3 regions of the Candidatus Pantoea symbiotica genome follow, and region 3 is predicted to be linked to each of the others. Evidence: predicted binding sites of a transcription regulator. Region 3 holds the regulator's gene; each other region holds the start of a gene.
What was found. The regulator ArgR, encoded in region 3, controls arginine synthesis, uptake and breakdown. The targets are predictions, from matches to a motif close to ANTGAATAAAAATACANT.
Positions count from the first base shown of each region.

Region 1 (4,189 bases), 300 kb from region 3:
CGTTGGAGACCAGCAGATCGGCTGGACGCGGCAGGCGCTCGCCTTTCAGACGGCGGCCAAGATAGGCCTGCGTGGTCATCAGCTGGCTACGAATGCGCTTCAGCACCATACGGTACGGCTCGAGCGCTTCCGGATCGCCGCACAGCTCGCGCACTTCGTCGCTACATTCGGACATCGACAGCTCAGAAACCAGCACGCCGATATCGCGCAGGAACAGGTCCGCGGCTTTCCAGCGGCTCAGCTGCATCGCGTGGCGGGTAATCGGTGCGGTGACGTTCGGGTTGCCGTCACGGTCGCCGCCCATCCACGAGGTAAATTTAATCGGCACGAAATCGACCGGCAGCTTAATGCCAAAGGTCTCTTCAACTTGCTCGTTCAGCTCACGCAGGAAGGCCGGCACGCCTTGCCACAGACTGTTTTCCACCACGGCAAAGCCCCATTTGGCTTCATCGATTGGCGTTGGACGGTATTTGCGGATTTCGTCGGTGTGCCACGCTTGTGCCACCAACTGGCGCAGACGGCGCATCACCTGCGTGCGCTCGTAATCGGAAATGTCGCTGTGATCGAGTTGCTGCAAACAGCTGTTCACTTCGCCCAGCATATGGATCAGCGTGCGGCGGGTAATTTCGGTGGGGTGCGCAGTCAGCACCAGCTCCAGCGACAGCTCTTCAATCGACTGACGGATTGCCGCTTCGCTGATATCGCCTTGCTGTTTCAGACGCTCGAAAGTCTTTTTCAGCAGTTCAGGATGGTTCGCGCCATCACCGCTACGGGAAATGGTTTGATACTGTTCAGCGACGTTGGTGAGATTAAGGAACTGGCTAAACGCACGCGCCACCGGCAGCAGCTCGTCATTCGACAGATTTTGCAGCGTGGTCAGCAGTTCCTGACGATGGGTGTCATTTCCCGCACGGGATGACTTAGAGAGTTTACGGATGGTCTCCACCTGGTCGAGGATGTTCTCTCCTAGTGCATCCTTAATCGTATCCCCGAGCAGTTTGCCGAGCATACTGACATTACTTCGCATTGCGGAATATTGTTCGTTCATTGGACCCTGACACCCTCATCATCTTTTTAAATATCCCCACGGGAATTATTTACCCACGGGCATAACATCGTCTTTTATCTAGCCACGTATCTTCCTGTACGTCAATTGCCTTAAATCTACGTAAATGTGCTGCTAAATGGCGGAAATTCAAAGAATTTGCTTGCAGCGAAGCGAGATAAGTTATTCTTATTATCAAATCCCGAACAATGACGGGGCAATTTGCTGATTTAACAGTGAAATGCCCCATCTGTTGTTCATCAATGACAAAAATGCTGCACGACTTGAGTGATAAGCGCATGAGTCGGCTTGATAAATGCGGTATCAATAAACTCATCAGGTTGGTGGGCTTGATTGATAGATCCCGGGCCTAAAACCAGCGTTGGGCACAATTGCTGGATAAAAGGCGCTTCAGTGCAATAGTTCACCACTTCGGTTGGCACGCCCAGCAGCTTCTCCACTACTTGCACCAGCTCATGATCGGCCGGGCATTCGTAGCCTGGAATCGGCGGATGCAGTTCACCCACGGTTAAACGTCCCGGCCAGCGCGCACTAACCGGTGCCAGCGCGTCATTCAGCAGACCATCTAAATCGCTCAGGGTTAAGCCCGGCAGCGGACGTATATCCATATGCAATTCACAGCAGGCGCAAATGCGGTTAGCGGCGTCGCCACCATGTATATGGCCGAAGTTCATGGTTGGATAAGGAATGGCAAACCCATCGTGGTTGTAACGCTCTTTCAGCGTGTTACGCAGCTGCATCAGTTGGGTAATGGATTCATGCATCAGCTCAATGGCGTTGACGCCGCGTGACGGATCGCTGGAGTGGCCCGATTGTCCCTGAATACGAATCACATTCGACAGATGACCTTTATGCGCGCGCACCGGCTTGAGTGAGGTTGGCTCGCCGATGATGGCGCAATCCGGACGAAGTTGCGTTGATTCAGAGAAATACTTCGCGCCCGCCATGGTGGTCTCTTCATCGGCGGTGGCGAGGATGTAGAGCGGCTTGCTGAGTTTGGTCACGTCAACGTCACGCAGCGCATCCAGAATAAAGGCGAAGAAGCCTTTCATATCGGCGGTGCCCAGGCCGTAAAGCTTGTTGTCGTGCTCGGTCAGCGTGAAGGGATCGCGCGTCCAGCGGCCATCATCGTAGGGAACGGTGTCGGTATGACCGGCCAGTAACAGGCCGCCTGCGCCCAATCCGCTGCGCGCCAGCATGTTGAATTTATGCCGCGTGCCAGGCACCGGCTGCACTTCTACACTGAAGCCAATATCGCGGAACCAGCCGGCCAGCAAATTGATTAAAGTTTCATTACTCTGATCCAGTGCGCTATCGGTTGCGCTGATTGATGGCGTGGCAATCAACTGGCGGTAGAGTTCGATAAAAGGTGGTAATTTTGTCTTCACTGTTGACGGTCCTTGGGTTAGGATGTATCAATATTCATGCATTAATAGTGAATAAAAATACAATAACGTCGCTTGCATGTGAAGCATCAAATCTTCTGCAAACGGCATTCTGGGCAACGGGGCAAGGCCGCGACCCGATACGTGACTGTAATAAGGTATACAGCCTGATGTTGAATACGCTGATCGTTGGTGCCAGTGGTTACGCTGGCGTAGAGCTTGCCACCTACCTGAATCGCCATCCGCATATGAACATAACCGCTTTGGCGGTTTCAGCGCAAAGCCCGGATGCTGGAAAGTTATTATCGGATTTGCATCCGCAACTCAAAGGCATTGTCGATTTGCCGCTGCAGCCGCTGAGCGATGCCGCTGAATGGGCCGACAAAGTGGATGTGGTGTTCCTCGCCACCGCCCATGAAGTCAGCCACGATCTGGCACCTGAATTCCTCAAAGCCGGTTGCGTGGTGTTCGATCTCTCCGGCGCATTCCGCGTAAACGACGACGCTTTCTATACCCAATATTACGGTTTCAGCCATCAGCATCAGGATTGGCTGGATAAGGCGGTTTACGGCCTGGCCGAATGGCAGCACGACAAAATCAAAGATGCGGAGCTGGTTGCGGTGCCGGGTTGCTACCCAACCGCAGCCCAGCTTTCGCTGAAACCGCTGATCGCAGCGGGCTTGCTTAACGATGCACAGTGGCCGGTGATCAATGCCACCAGCGGCGTGAGCGGCGCAGGGCGCAAAGCCAACGTTGGCACCAGCTTCTGTGAAGTGAGCTTGCAGCCGTACGGCCTGTTTAATCACCGTCATCATCCGGAAATCGTGGCACATCTCGGTACGCCGGTGATCTTCACGCCACATCTGGGCAGCTTCCCGCGCGGTATTCTGTCGACCACTACCTGCCGCCTGAAAGCGGGCGTGACGCAGCAGGATGTGGCGGATGCCTTCCATAATGCGTACCACGACAAACCGCTGGTGCGCGTCTATGACAAAGGCGTACCGGCGCTGAAAGCGGTGGTCGGTTTGCCGTTCTGCGACATTGGCTTCGCCATGCAAGGCGAGCACCTGATTGTGGTGGCTGCCGAAGATAACCTGCTGAAAGGCGCCTCATCGCAGGCGGTTCAGTGTTTGAACATTCGTTTCGGCTTCCCCGAAACGCTGTCTTTGATTTAACGAACGGATAACGCAATGAATCCATTGATCATTAAACTGGGTGGCGTGCTGCTGGATAGCGAAGAAGCGCTGGCCCGTCTGTTTGATGCCCTGCTGGCGTACCGCAATGAACATCAGCGTCCGCTGATCATTGTGCACGGCGGTGGTTGCGTGGTGGACGAGCTGATGAAGAAGCTCGCGCTGCCGGTGAAAAAGAAGAACGGTTTGCGCGTGACGCCAGCCGATCAGATTGACATTATTACCGGTGCGTTAGCCGGTACCGCCAACAAAACGCTGCTGGCGTGGGCGAAGAAATATGGCATCGGCGCAGTCGGTTTGTGCCTCGGCGACGCCGGTTTGGTTAATGTGGCGCAGTTCGATGAAGAGCTGGGACACGTTGGCAACGCAACGCCGGGCAACCCGGCGCTGGTGAACACGCTGCTGGCGGCGGGCTACATGCCGGTAATCAGCTCAATTGGCATCACCGACGGCGGCGAGTTGATGAACGTCAACGCTGACCAGGCGGCCACTGCGCTGGCGGCGACCATTGGTGCCGATTTAGTGCTGTTGTCTGACGTTAGCGG
Region 1 covers NZ_JBSZHR010000002.1:3,849,043-3,853,231, reverse strand. Annotated here, with positions in the region: gene ppc (phosphoenolpyruvate carboxylase) at 1-1,048, opposite strand, end outside; gene argE (acetylornithine deacetylase) at 1,306-2,454, opposite strand; gene argC (N-acetyl-gamma-glutamyl-phosphate reductase) at 2,622-3,626, shown strand; gene argB (acetylglutamate kinase) at 3,642-4,189, shown strand, end outside.
Region 1: the regulator ArgR is predicted to act here: its motif matches at 2,501-2,518, upstream of argC (N-acetyl-gamma-glutamyl-phosphate reductase).

Region 2 (4,189 bases), 3.2 Mb from region 3:
CTTTCTTGCCGAGCGAGGTGTTGCTGCCGTCGGCGAAGCCCACCACCGACGCGCCGAGACGATGCATCGCGGTTTCAAACGACAAGCGCGTGCGCGTTGAAGCTTCAAAGAAGCAGCTGGCGATCACGTTGTGTTTCAGCAGCTCCGGTTGGGGATTGGCTTTCAACTGGGCGGCGGTATGCAGCACCAGCTCCAGTTCGTCGCGGTTGAGATCGTTAATGGAAATAATGTGCTTGCGATATAGCGGGTTGGCCATAGCGTTCTCCTCTGCGCTGCCGGATTGCGGACAAAAAAAAGCCCCTGCTTAAGGGGCTTTTTTTACGATCGATTGATGACGGAAAGAAACAGATGCGCCGCCCGCTGTCAGGCGTCGTTGAGCGTCAAATTGTGCGCTGCGCTGTTGCATGTTTCCTCCGGCAAATTGGGCCGCATTATACGCATTCACTGATTTGCATCAAGCAAATATCGCGCACGAGGTAAACGTTTGCGGCGCGACCAATCATAGCTTGCCGAGTGTCGCCACCATCACCGCTTTAATGGTGTGCATGCGGTTTTCAGCCTGATCGAACACGATGCTGTGCGCAGATTCAAACACCTCATTACTCACTTCCATGCCATCCTGCAAACCGTACTGCTCGGCCATTTGCCGGCCCAGCGTGGTTTTGTCGTCATGAAAGGCAGGCAAGCAGTGCAGGAACTTCACCTGCGTATTGCCGGTCAGTGCCAGCATCGCGCTGTTCACCTGATAAGGACGCAGCAGAGCGATGCGATCTTCCCACACCGATTTGGCTTCGCCCATCGACACCCACACATCAGTGTAGATGAAGTCGGCACCTTGCACGCCTTCGGCGATATCTTCGGTCAGGGTGATTTTGCCACCGGTTTGCTGCGCGGCCACGCGGCATTGCTCGACCAGTTCCGCTTCCGGCCAGCAGCCTTTTGGTGCCACCAGACGCAGATCCAGGCCGACCAGTGCAGCGGCTTCCAGCATGCTGTTACCCATGTTGTTACGCGCATCGCCAACGTAAACCAGCGTCATTTCATTCAGCGCTTTACCCGGCAAATGTTCCTGCATCGTCAGCAGATCGGCCAGCAGTTGCGTGGGGTGGAATTCGGTGGTCAGGCCATTCCATACCGGCACGCCAGCGAATTCTGCCAAGGTTTCCACCAGTTCCTGGCCGTAGCCGCGATATTGAATACCGTCATACATGCGTCCCAGCACGCGCGCGGTGTCTTTCATTGACTCTTTATGGCCGATTTGGCTGCCACTTGAGCCGAGATAGGTAACGTTAGCGCCCTGATCGTAAGCGGCAACTTCGAAAGAGCATCGGGTGCGAGTCGAGTCTTTTTCGAAGATGAGCGCGATGTTTTTGCCTTTCAGGTACTGCGTTTCGCTGGCATTTTTCTTTGCGTGTTTTAATTCACCTGCCAGACTCAGCAGAGAATCGATTTCGGCTGGGGTGAAATCCAGCAATCTCAGGAAATGTCTTTGATGTAGCTGACTCATACAGCGCTCCGGGTGCCCACATTAAAATGAATTAAAATTCAATCTAACCGTATGAATATGCATTTTCAACCCCAGCGTTAAGAAACTTGTTGTTTTGTGTAGTGGCGCGCGAGGCAGTGTGGGAAAATAATTGTATTCAGCCGAATATTTGAGGACACACCCATGGCATATGAAGCATTGCTGGAAGAACAGCGCGAAGAGACGCGACTGATCATTGAAGAGTTGCTGGAAGACGGCAGCGATCCAGATGCGCTTTACACTATCGAACATCATCTCTCCTGCAACAACTTTGACTCGCTGGAGAAGGTCGCGGTTGATGCCTTCAAACTGGGCTACGAAGTCAGCGAGCCAGAAGAGCTGGAACTGGAAGACGGCACCACCGTGATGTGTGTGGATATCCTGAGCGAAGGCGCGTTGAAGCCTGAGTTGATTGATGCGCAGGTTGAGCAGTTGGTGAATCTGGCGGGCAGCTACAACGTCGATTACGACGGTTGGGGCACCTACTTTGAAGATCCTGATGCCGAAGATGAAGACGACGATGGCGAGTTCATCGACGACGAAGAAGACAACGGTGTGCGTCACTAAGCATTAATGGGCGGCGCTCGCCGCCCTGAAACCTCTCCCCGTAAGACAAAGACTGCCCATGAATTACGCTCCGCTATTAGAACCGATCTATCAATTCCTGCATTGCCGCACGCCACAAGCGTGGATTGATGAAGCGCGCAAGCCGGAAAATCTGACGTTGCTGCTCACCGATCACATGGTTTGCGAATTGAAAGCCGCGCAAACTGCGGTGTTTATCATCCGTAAATACGTGGCGGATAAGCCGAGTGGTGATGCCATTCTGGCGTGGCTCAAGCCGTATGAAGATTTTATCTATCGCGATGAGCAGGACAGTAACTTCATCAATGCCCACAAGAATCTGACCAAAAGCATTATCGTGCGCAACGAACTGCCTTGGGCCGACGATCTGGTGGAGATGATGGTGCTGCTGGTGAAAGAGGAATTGCATCACTTCTATCAGGTGTGGGAGATCATGCAGTCGCGCGGTTTGCCGTATCGCAAAATCACCGCCAGCCGCTATGCCAAAGGGCTGATTCGCGAAATTCGCACTTACGAGCCGGAAGCGCTGGTGGATAAGCTGATTTGCGGGGCGTACATCGAAGCGCGTTCCTGCGAGCGTTTCGCCAGCCTGGCGCCGTATCTGGATGAGCAGCTGGAGAAGTTCTATATTTCGCTGCTGCGCTCGGAAGCGCGTCACTATCAGGATTACCTGAAGCTGGCACAGCAGATTTCGCCGAAGGACATTGCGCCGCGCGTGCAGGTGTTTGGTGAAACAGAAGCGCGCTTAATCAGCGAACCGGATGGCGAGTTACGCTTTCATAGTGGGGTGCCGGCAGTTTGGTGCGCATGAATGCGCACCCTACAAAAAACCGGCGACTAAACCGTAGGGTCGCCATTCATGGCGACCTCAATCATCACAACACCTTCAACATCCGCACTTCGCAATCCACATGCCCGGTACAACCCATCGCGTTATCAATCAGCTCAAACCCCAACGACTCATACAGCTTAATCGCACGCGTCAAACTGCCGGTGGTTTCCAGATAGCAGCGCTGAAAACCCTGCTGACGGGCAAATTCCATTGCGCGCAGCGCCAGATCGCGCGCCAGGCCTAAACCGCGCACCTGCGGCAGGAAATACATCTTCTGCAGCTCGCAGATATCCGGCGCGCTACACGCCAGCGGAGCAACGCCGCCGCCGCCCACCACCACACCATCATGTTCCACAATCCAGTAGGCGCTATTGGCTTCGCTGTAGAGTTCGAACAGGCGATCGAGATGGGGATCGGACACGGTGTAGCCTTTGTCCGCCGTCAGGCCAAATTCAGCTGACACATCACGGATCACCTGCGCGATCAGCGAGTTATCAGCAGCGGTAATGGGGCGCACCTTTAAATTGATGGAGGCGTCGGTGGTCATCATTATCTTCCGGTATAAAAAAGCCGGGCAGTGCCCGGCTTCGATTAAGCAGTTGGACTGAAGCGCTTACAATGCCGCAATCACGCCCTGCTGTTCAAACAGTTTTGCTTTTGATTGCTCAAGCTCAGCCACGCGCTCACGCTCTTTCGCGACAACCGCTTCCGGCGCACGTGACACAAAGCCTTCGTTCGCCAGCTTGGTCTGGATCTTCTCGATTTCGACATCAAGTTTCACCAGCTCTTTCGCCAGACGCTCCAGCTCGGCTTCTTTGTTGACCAGATCCGCCATCGGGATCAGCAACTCAGCGCCTTCAACAATCTTGGTGACCGAAACCGGACCTTTCTCGCCAGCAGGCAGAATGGTCAGGCTTTCCAGGCGCGCCAGACGCGACAGGAAGGTGCGGTTCTCTTCTACGCGACGCTGAGCGGCGGCAGAGCAGTCACGCAGCAGCACGTCGAGCGGCTTGCTTGGTGCGATGTTCATCTCAGCACGGATATTACGCACCGCGACGATCGCCTGCTTCATCCACTCGATATCGGCCTGCGCCTCGGCATCCTCTTTCGCCGCTTCATACTGCGGGAACGGCTGCAGCATGATGGTATCGTGGTCGATGTTTTTCAGGCCTTTCACACGCTGCCAGATGGTTTCGGTGATGTAAGGAATGATTGGATGCGCCAGACGCAGCAGCGCTTCCAGCACG
Region 2 covers NZ_JBSZHR010000002.1:330,404-334,592, forward strand. Annotated here, with positions in the region: gene pyrB (aspartate carbamoyltransferase) at 1-256, opposite strand, end outside; gene argF (ornithine carbamoyltransferase) at 500-1,507, opposite strand; gene rraB (ribonuclease E inhibitor RraB) at 1,670-2,092, shown strand; gene miaE (tRNA isopentenyl-2-thiomethyl-A-37 hydroxylase MiaE) at 2,151-2,921, shown strand; gene ACXIZX_RS02165 (GNAT family N-acetyltransferase) at 2,986-3,489, opposite strand; gene ACXIZX_RS02170 (valine--tRNA ligase) at 3,556-4,189, opposite strand, start outside.
Region 2: the regulator ArgR is predicted to act here: its motif matches at 1,533-1,550, upstream of argF (ornithine carbamoyltransferase).

Region 3 (4,189 bases):
ATCGCTGCACCTACGTGCTGGATATGCCGGCACCGGATGTCTTCCTTGTCGATTTGCAGCAAGGTATTCAGCTGTTTGAACTGCGCGTGCATGCGGCGGAGATGGGACATCGCATGCCGCTGCGCCATGAACTTCATCAGCTGATTCTGCGCGGCTTTGAGGAACACGGCATTGAGATGCCATTCCCGCCGTTCCAGGTACGCATGGAGACGCTAGGAAAACAAAATCCCGCCAGCAACGGCGCGCCCGCCAATAAGACCTTCAAATCTGGCGGATTATAAAAACAAAACGCCCGGCAATTGCCGGGCGTTTTTTATTGCTGCTCAGAGCCGATCACTTCACAAACTCTTCGCCCTGCGCGATATCTTTCTTCAGCGTTTCCAGCATGCCGTTTAGCGCCTGCTGTTCAAAGGCACTCAGCGTACCCAGCGGACGGCGCTCAACAATACCGTTTTTGCCCAGCAGCAGCGGCTGCGAGAAGAAGCGGGCATATTCGCCATCGCCTTCCACATATGCGCACTCCACGACGTTGGCTTCACCTTGCATGGCGCGAATCAATGACAGGCCAAAACGGGCCGCCGCTTGTCCCATCGACAGCGTTGCCGATCCGCCACCGGCTTTGGCTTCCACTACTTCGGTGCCCGCGTTCTGAATACGTTTGGTGAGATCCGCCACTTCCTGCTCGCTGAAGCTCACGCCTTTCACCTGCGACAGCAGCGGTAGAATCGTTACACCTGAATGCCCGCCCACCACAGGCACTTCAATCTCGTTAGGCTGCTTGCCTTTTAGCGCCGCGACAAAGGTATTGGCGCGGATGATATCGAGGGTGGAAACGCCAAACAGGCGATTCTTGTCATACACGCCAGCTTTCTTCAGCACTTCGGCCGCAATCGCCACCGTGGTGTTGACTGGATTGGTGATCACGCCAATCAGCGCTTTCGGCGCCGTGCTGGCAACCTGTTCAATCAGGTTACGCACGATACCGGCGTTAACGTTAAACAGGTCGGCGCGATCCATGCCCGGCTTACGTGCCACACCTGCAGAGATCAGCACCACATCGGCACCATGCAGCGCAGGCGTAGCATCTTCACCGCTAAACCCTTCCACGGTGACTGCCGTTGGGATGTGACTGAGATCGACCGCCACACCCGGCGTTACCGGGGCGATATCGTAAAGTGAGAGAGCTGAGCCTGCGGGTAATTGCGTTTTGAGCAGCAGTGCGAGCGCCTGGCCAATACCACCAGCGGCACCGAGAACGGCAACTTTCATCCTGAACTCCTTATTAAGGTGGGGCAGAGATATGCCGAAAATCCATCAGGTTACGAGTTTAATCAACTTCTCAGGCGATAGCGACTAAACCTGTCGCGCACTTAACACTACGCCGCAATCGGCTCCCGAGACATCTCCACTTCAGAAGTCGCCTGAATGATTCATTCGCAGCCAGAAGACAATGGACGGCAATGATCATCGATATTGTTGTTACCACCTCAATAATATAACAACTTTGCAACCTTCGCTTTGCGCGTCCACCCGCGATTTTGGTGCGACATCATATTCTGTTATTATGCCCGCCCCGCAGGTCATTACCGCGATTCTCTCATCAGACTTATTGCATAAAAATTCATCTAAATGCATAATAATTTATCTGCCGTGGGCCTGTTGCCCTCTGCAACCCTCTTTTAATTGGTAGCTTATGCGAAACCCATCGAAACAAGACGACTTGATCAAGGCGTTTAAAGCCTTATTGAAGGAAGAGAAATTCAGCTCCCAGGGCGAAATCGTGCAGGCGCTGCAGGAAGACGGCTTCGAGAATATCAATCAGTCCAAAGTTTCTCGCATGCTGACCAAGTTCGGCGCGGTGCGTACGCGTAACGCCAAGATGGAAATGGTTTATTGCCTGCCTGCTGAACTCGGCGTACCAACCACCACCAGCCCGCTGAAGAATCTGGTGCTGGATATCGATTACAACGATGCTTTAGTGGTAATTCACACCAGTCCGGGCGCTGCGCAGCTGATTGCGCGCCTACTGGATTCACTGGGCAAAGCGGAAGGGATTCTCGGCACCATCGCCGGTGATGACACCATCTTTATTACGCCTGCGCGCACCTTCTCAGTAAAACAGTTGTACGATGCGATTCTGGTTTTATTCGAACAAGAGCTATAAAACCCTGCTGCATACCGGCAGATCCTCTGCCGGTTATCTTGCCCTTCCCGCTTCATTCGTAACCAACCTGTTACAAACCCCTTTGTAAATAATAAGTTATCCATATGCTTAGCGGTTCTTTTCAAGCTAACAGATTGGTACGACCTTTGCGCCTGCTTAATCATATGCGCTATTTTACACTGCTTTACACATCGTGCTCAGTGCCTTTCCCTTCTTCATGCGCATCAGCCAGCGAGATCAACCATGATCTTTCGCACTAAAAGATAATTTGATGTAGATCATTGTTTTTACGGCTAAATAACCACCTATGGTTAAGATCCAGGCGTTTTTTATAACTTCAGGTTCTAAAAAAGTGCCATAAGGATAAAGAATTACAACCAAACATTATTAGCTGGATATTAATTTCATGGGTGATTAGATCTATACTTAGTTTCGTGATGCAAATCACACGAAAGAAAAAGATAAAAATAGACGACGAGGAAAAATATCATGAACGTTAAAACTACTATCGCAACCCTGAGTGTTCTATCTGCTCTGTCATTTGGTGCTTTTGCAGCAGATTCTATTAATGCCGAACAGGCAGCGAATCTGCAATCCGCAGGCACCATCAGCGTCAGCGGCGTGGGCGGTTCTCCAATGGATATCCGCCAGCAGTTAAACGATAAAGCCGATCAGCAAGGTGCGAAAGCATACCGCGTGATCGAGGCGAATACCGGTGACAGCTACCACGCAACCGCTGAGCTGTATAAATAAGTTACTGACTTAAGACGCAATGTGAACGGCGACCCGTTTGAGACGCTCTTGCCTCTCAGGTTGCCGACCCCAATTTCAGGAGAGTGAATCATGAAAACCAAATTAGCTATCGCAGTACTGGGCCTGGCTTCTATTCTTTCTTTTGGCGCGAGCGCCGCAAGCCTGGTTTCAAACCAACAAGCTGAACAGCTGCAATCCCTCAACCAAACCATCAGCGTGAGCGGTGTTGACGGCGACCAAACCAACGTTCGTCAGGAACTGTCACAGAAAGCTGATGCGCAGGGTGCTAGCCATTACCGCATCATTGAGAGCAACCGTGGTGATACCTTCCACGTTACTGCTGAACTCTACAAATAATCACTAATTGAACGTCCGGCGCCTTGAAGGCGCCAGGCAATAGATCGACGACCCGCCTACCCCTTTTCTGCCGCAGGTTGTTGATTAAACGAGGAGAAAATTATGAAAATCAAAACAACCATCGCAACTGCTACTCTGCTTTCCCTGTTCGCCTTTGGTGCTTCTGCAGCACAGCTGGTGACTGAACAACAGGCGCAGAATCTGCAACCTACCGGCAGCACTATTTCAATCAGCGGAACCGGCGGTTCGCCAATGGATTATCGTGCCGAGCTTTCTCAGAAAGCGGATGAGCAAGGTGCCAGCGCTTACAAAGTGATTGAAGCGAAAACTGGCGACAGCTATCACGTGACAGCTGAGCTGTATAAGTAATTCCTCGTCAATTAAGACGAACCCTTTGGCCCCGCTCGCCGGGGCCCTTTTTACTTTATATTGAAGCGGAGCTGGCCCTCCAGCTCCTCTTCTGCTTCATCAAATAGCAGGATCAATGCGCCATACCGGCGTTTCTGCCCTTTCCCCAGATTTACAAACTCAATCTCCAGCGGCAACGGCAGTTGCTCACCCACAATCGCATCCCAAAGATCGTCAAGATCGTTGATGGCGAGATCGGCTAGCGCAAAACGATCGCTAAACTGTCGATAAAAATGGGCTTGATCGACAATCTCATCGAAATCGAAACGCTCGGTTCTCATCATAACGCCCTCTTAGTTGTCGCGGCTAGCTGAGTCCGCCGAGGTGCAACGCTTTGACTTCCAGATACTCTTCCATGCCCAACACCGAGCCTTCGCGTCCCAGGCCGGACTCTTTCACACCGCCAAACGGTGCCAGCTCCGTTGATACCGCGCATTCGTTAATACCGATCATGCCCGCTTCCAGTGCCGCTGAGACGCGGAACACCCGCTGCAGATTCTGCGTGTA
Region 3 covers NZ_JBSZHR010000002.1:3,552,264-3,556,452, forward strand. Annotated here, with positions in the region: gene mscM (miniconductance mechanosensitive channel MscM) at 1-281, shown strand, start outside; gene mdh (malate dehydrogenase) at 334-1,269, opposite strand; gene argR (transcriptional regulator ArgR) at 1,694-2,164, shown strand; gene yhcN (peroxide/acid stress response protein YhcN) at 2,654-2,917, shown strand; gene ACXIZX_RS17095 (YdgH/BhsA/McbA-like domain containing protein) at 3,008-3,274, shown strand; gene yhcN (peroxide/acid stress response protein YhcN) at 3,377-3,643, shown strand; gene ACXIZX_RS17105 (barstar family protein) at 3,694-3,963, opposite strand; gene ACXIZX_RS17110 (NAD-dependent succinate-semialdehyde dehydrogenase) at 3,989-4,189, opposite strand, start outside.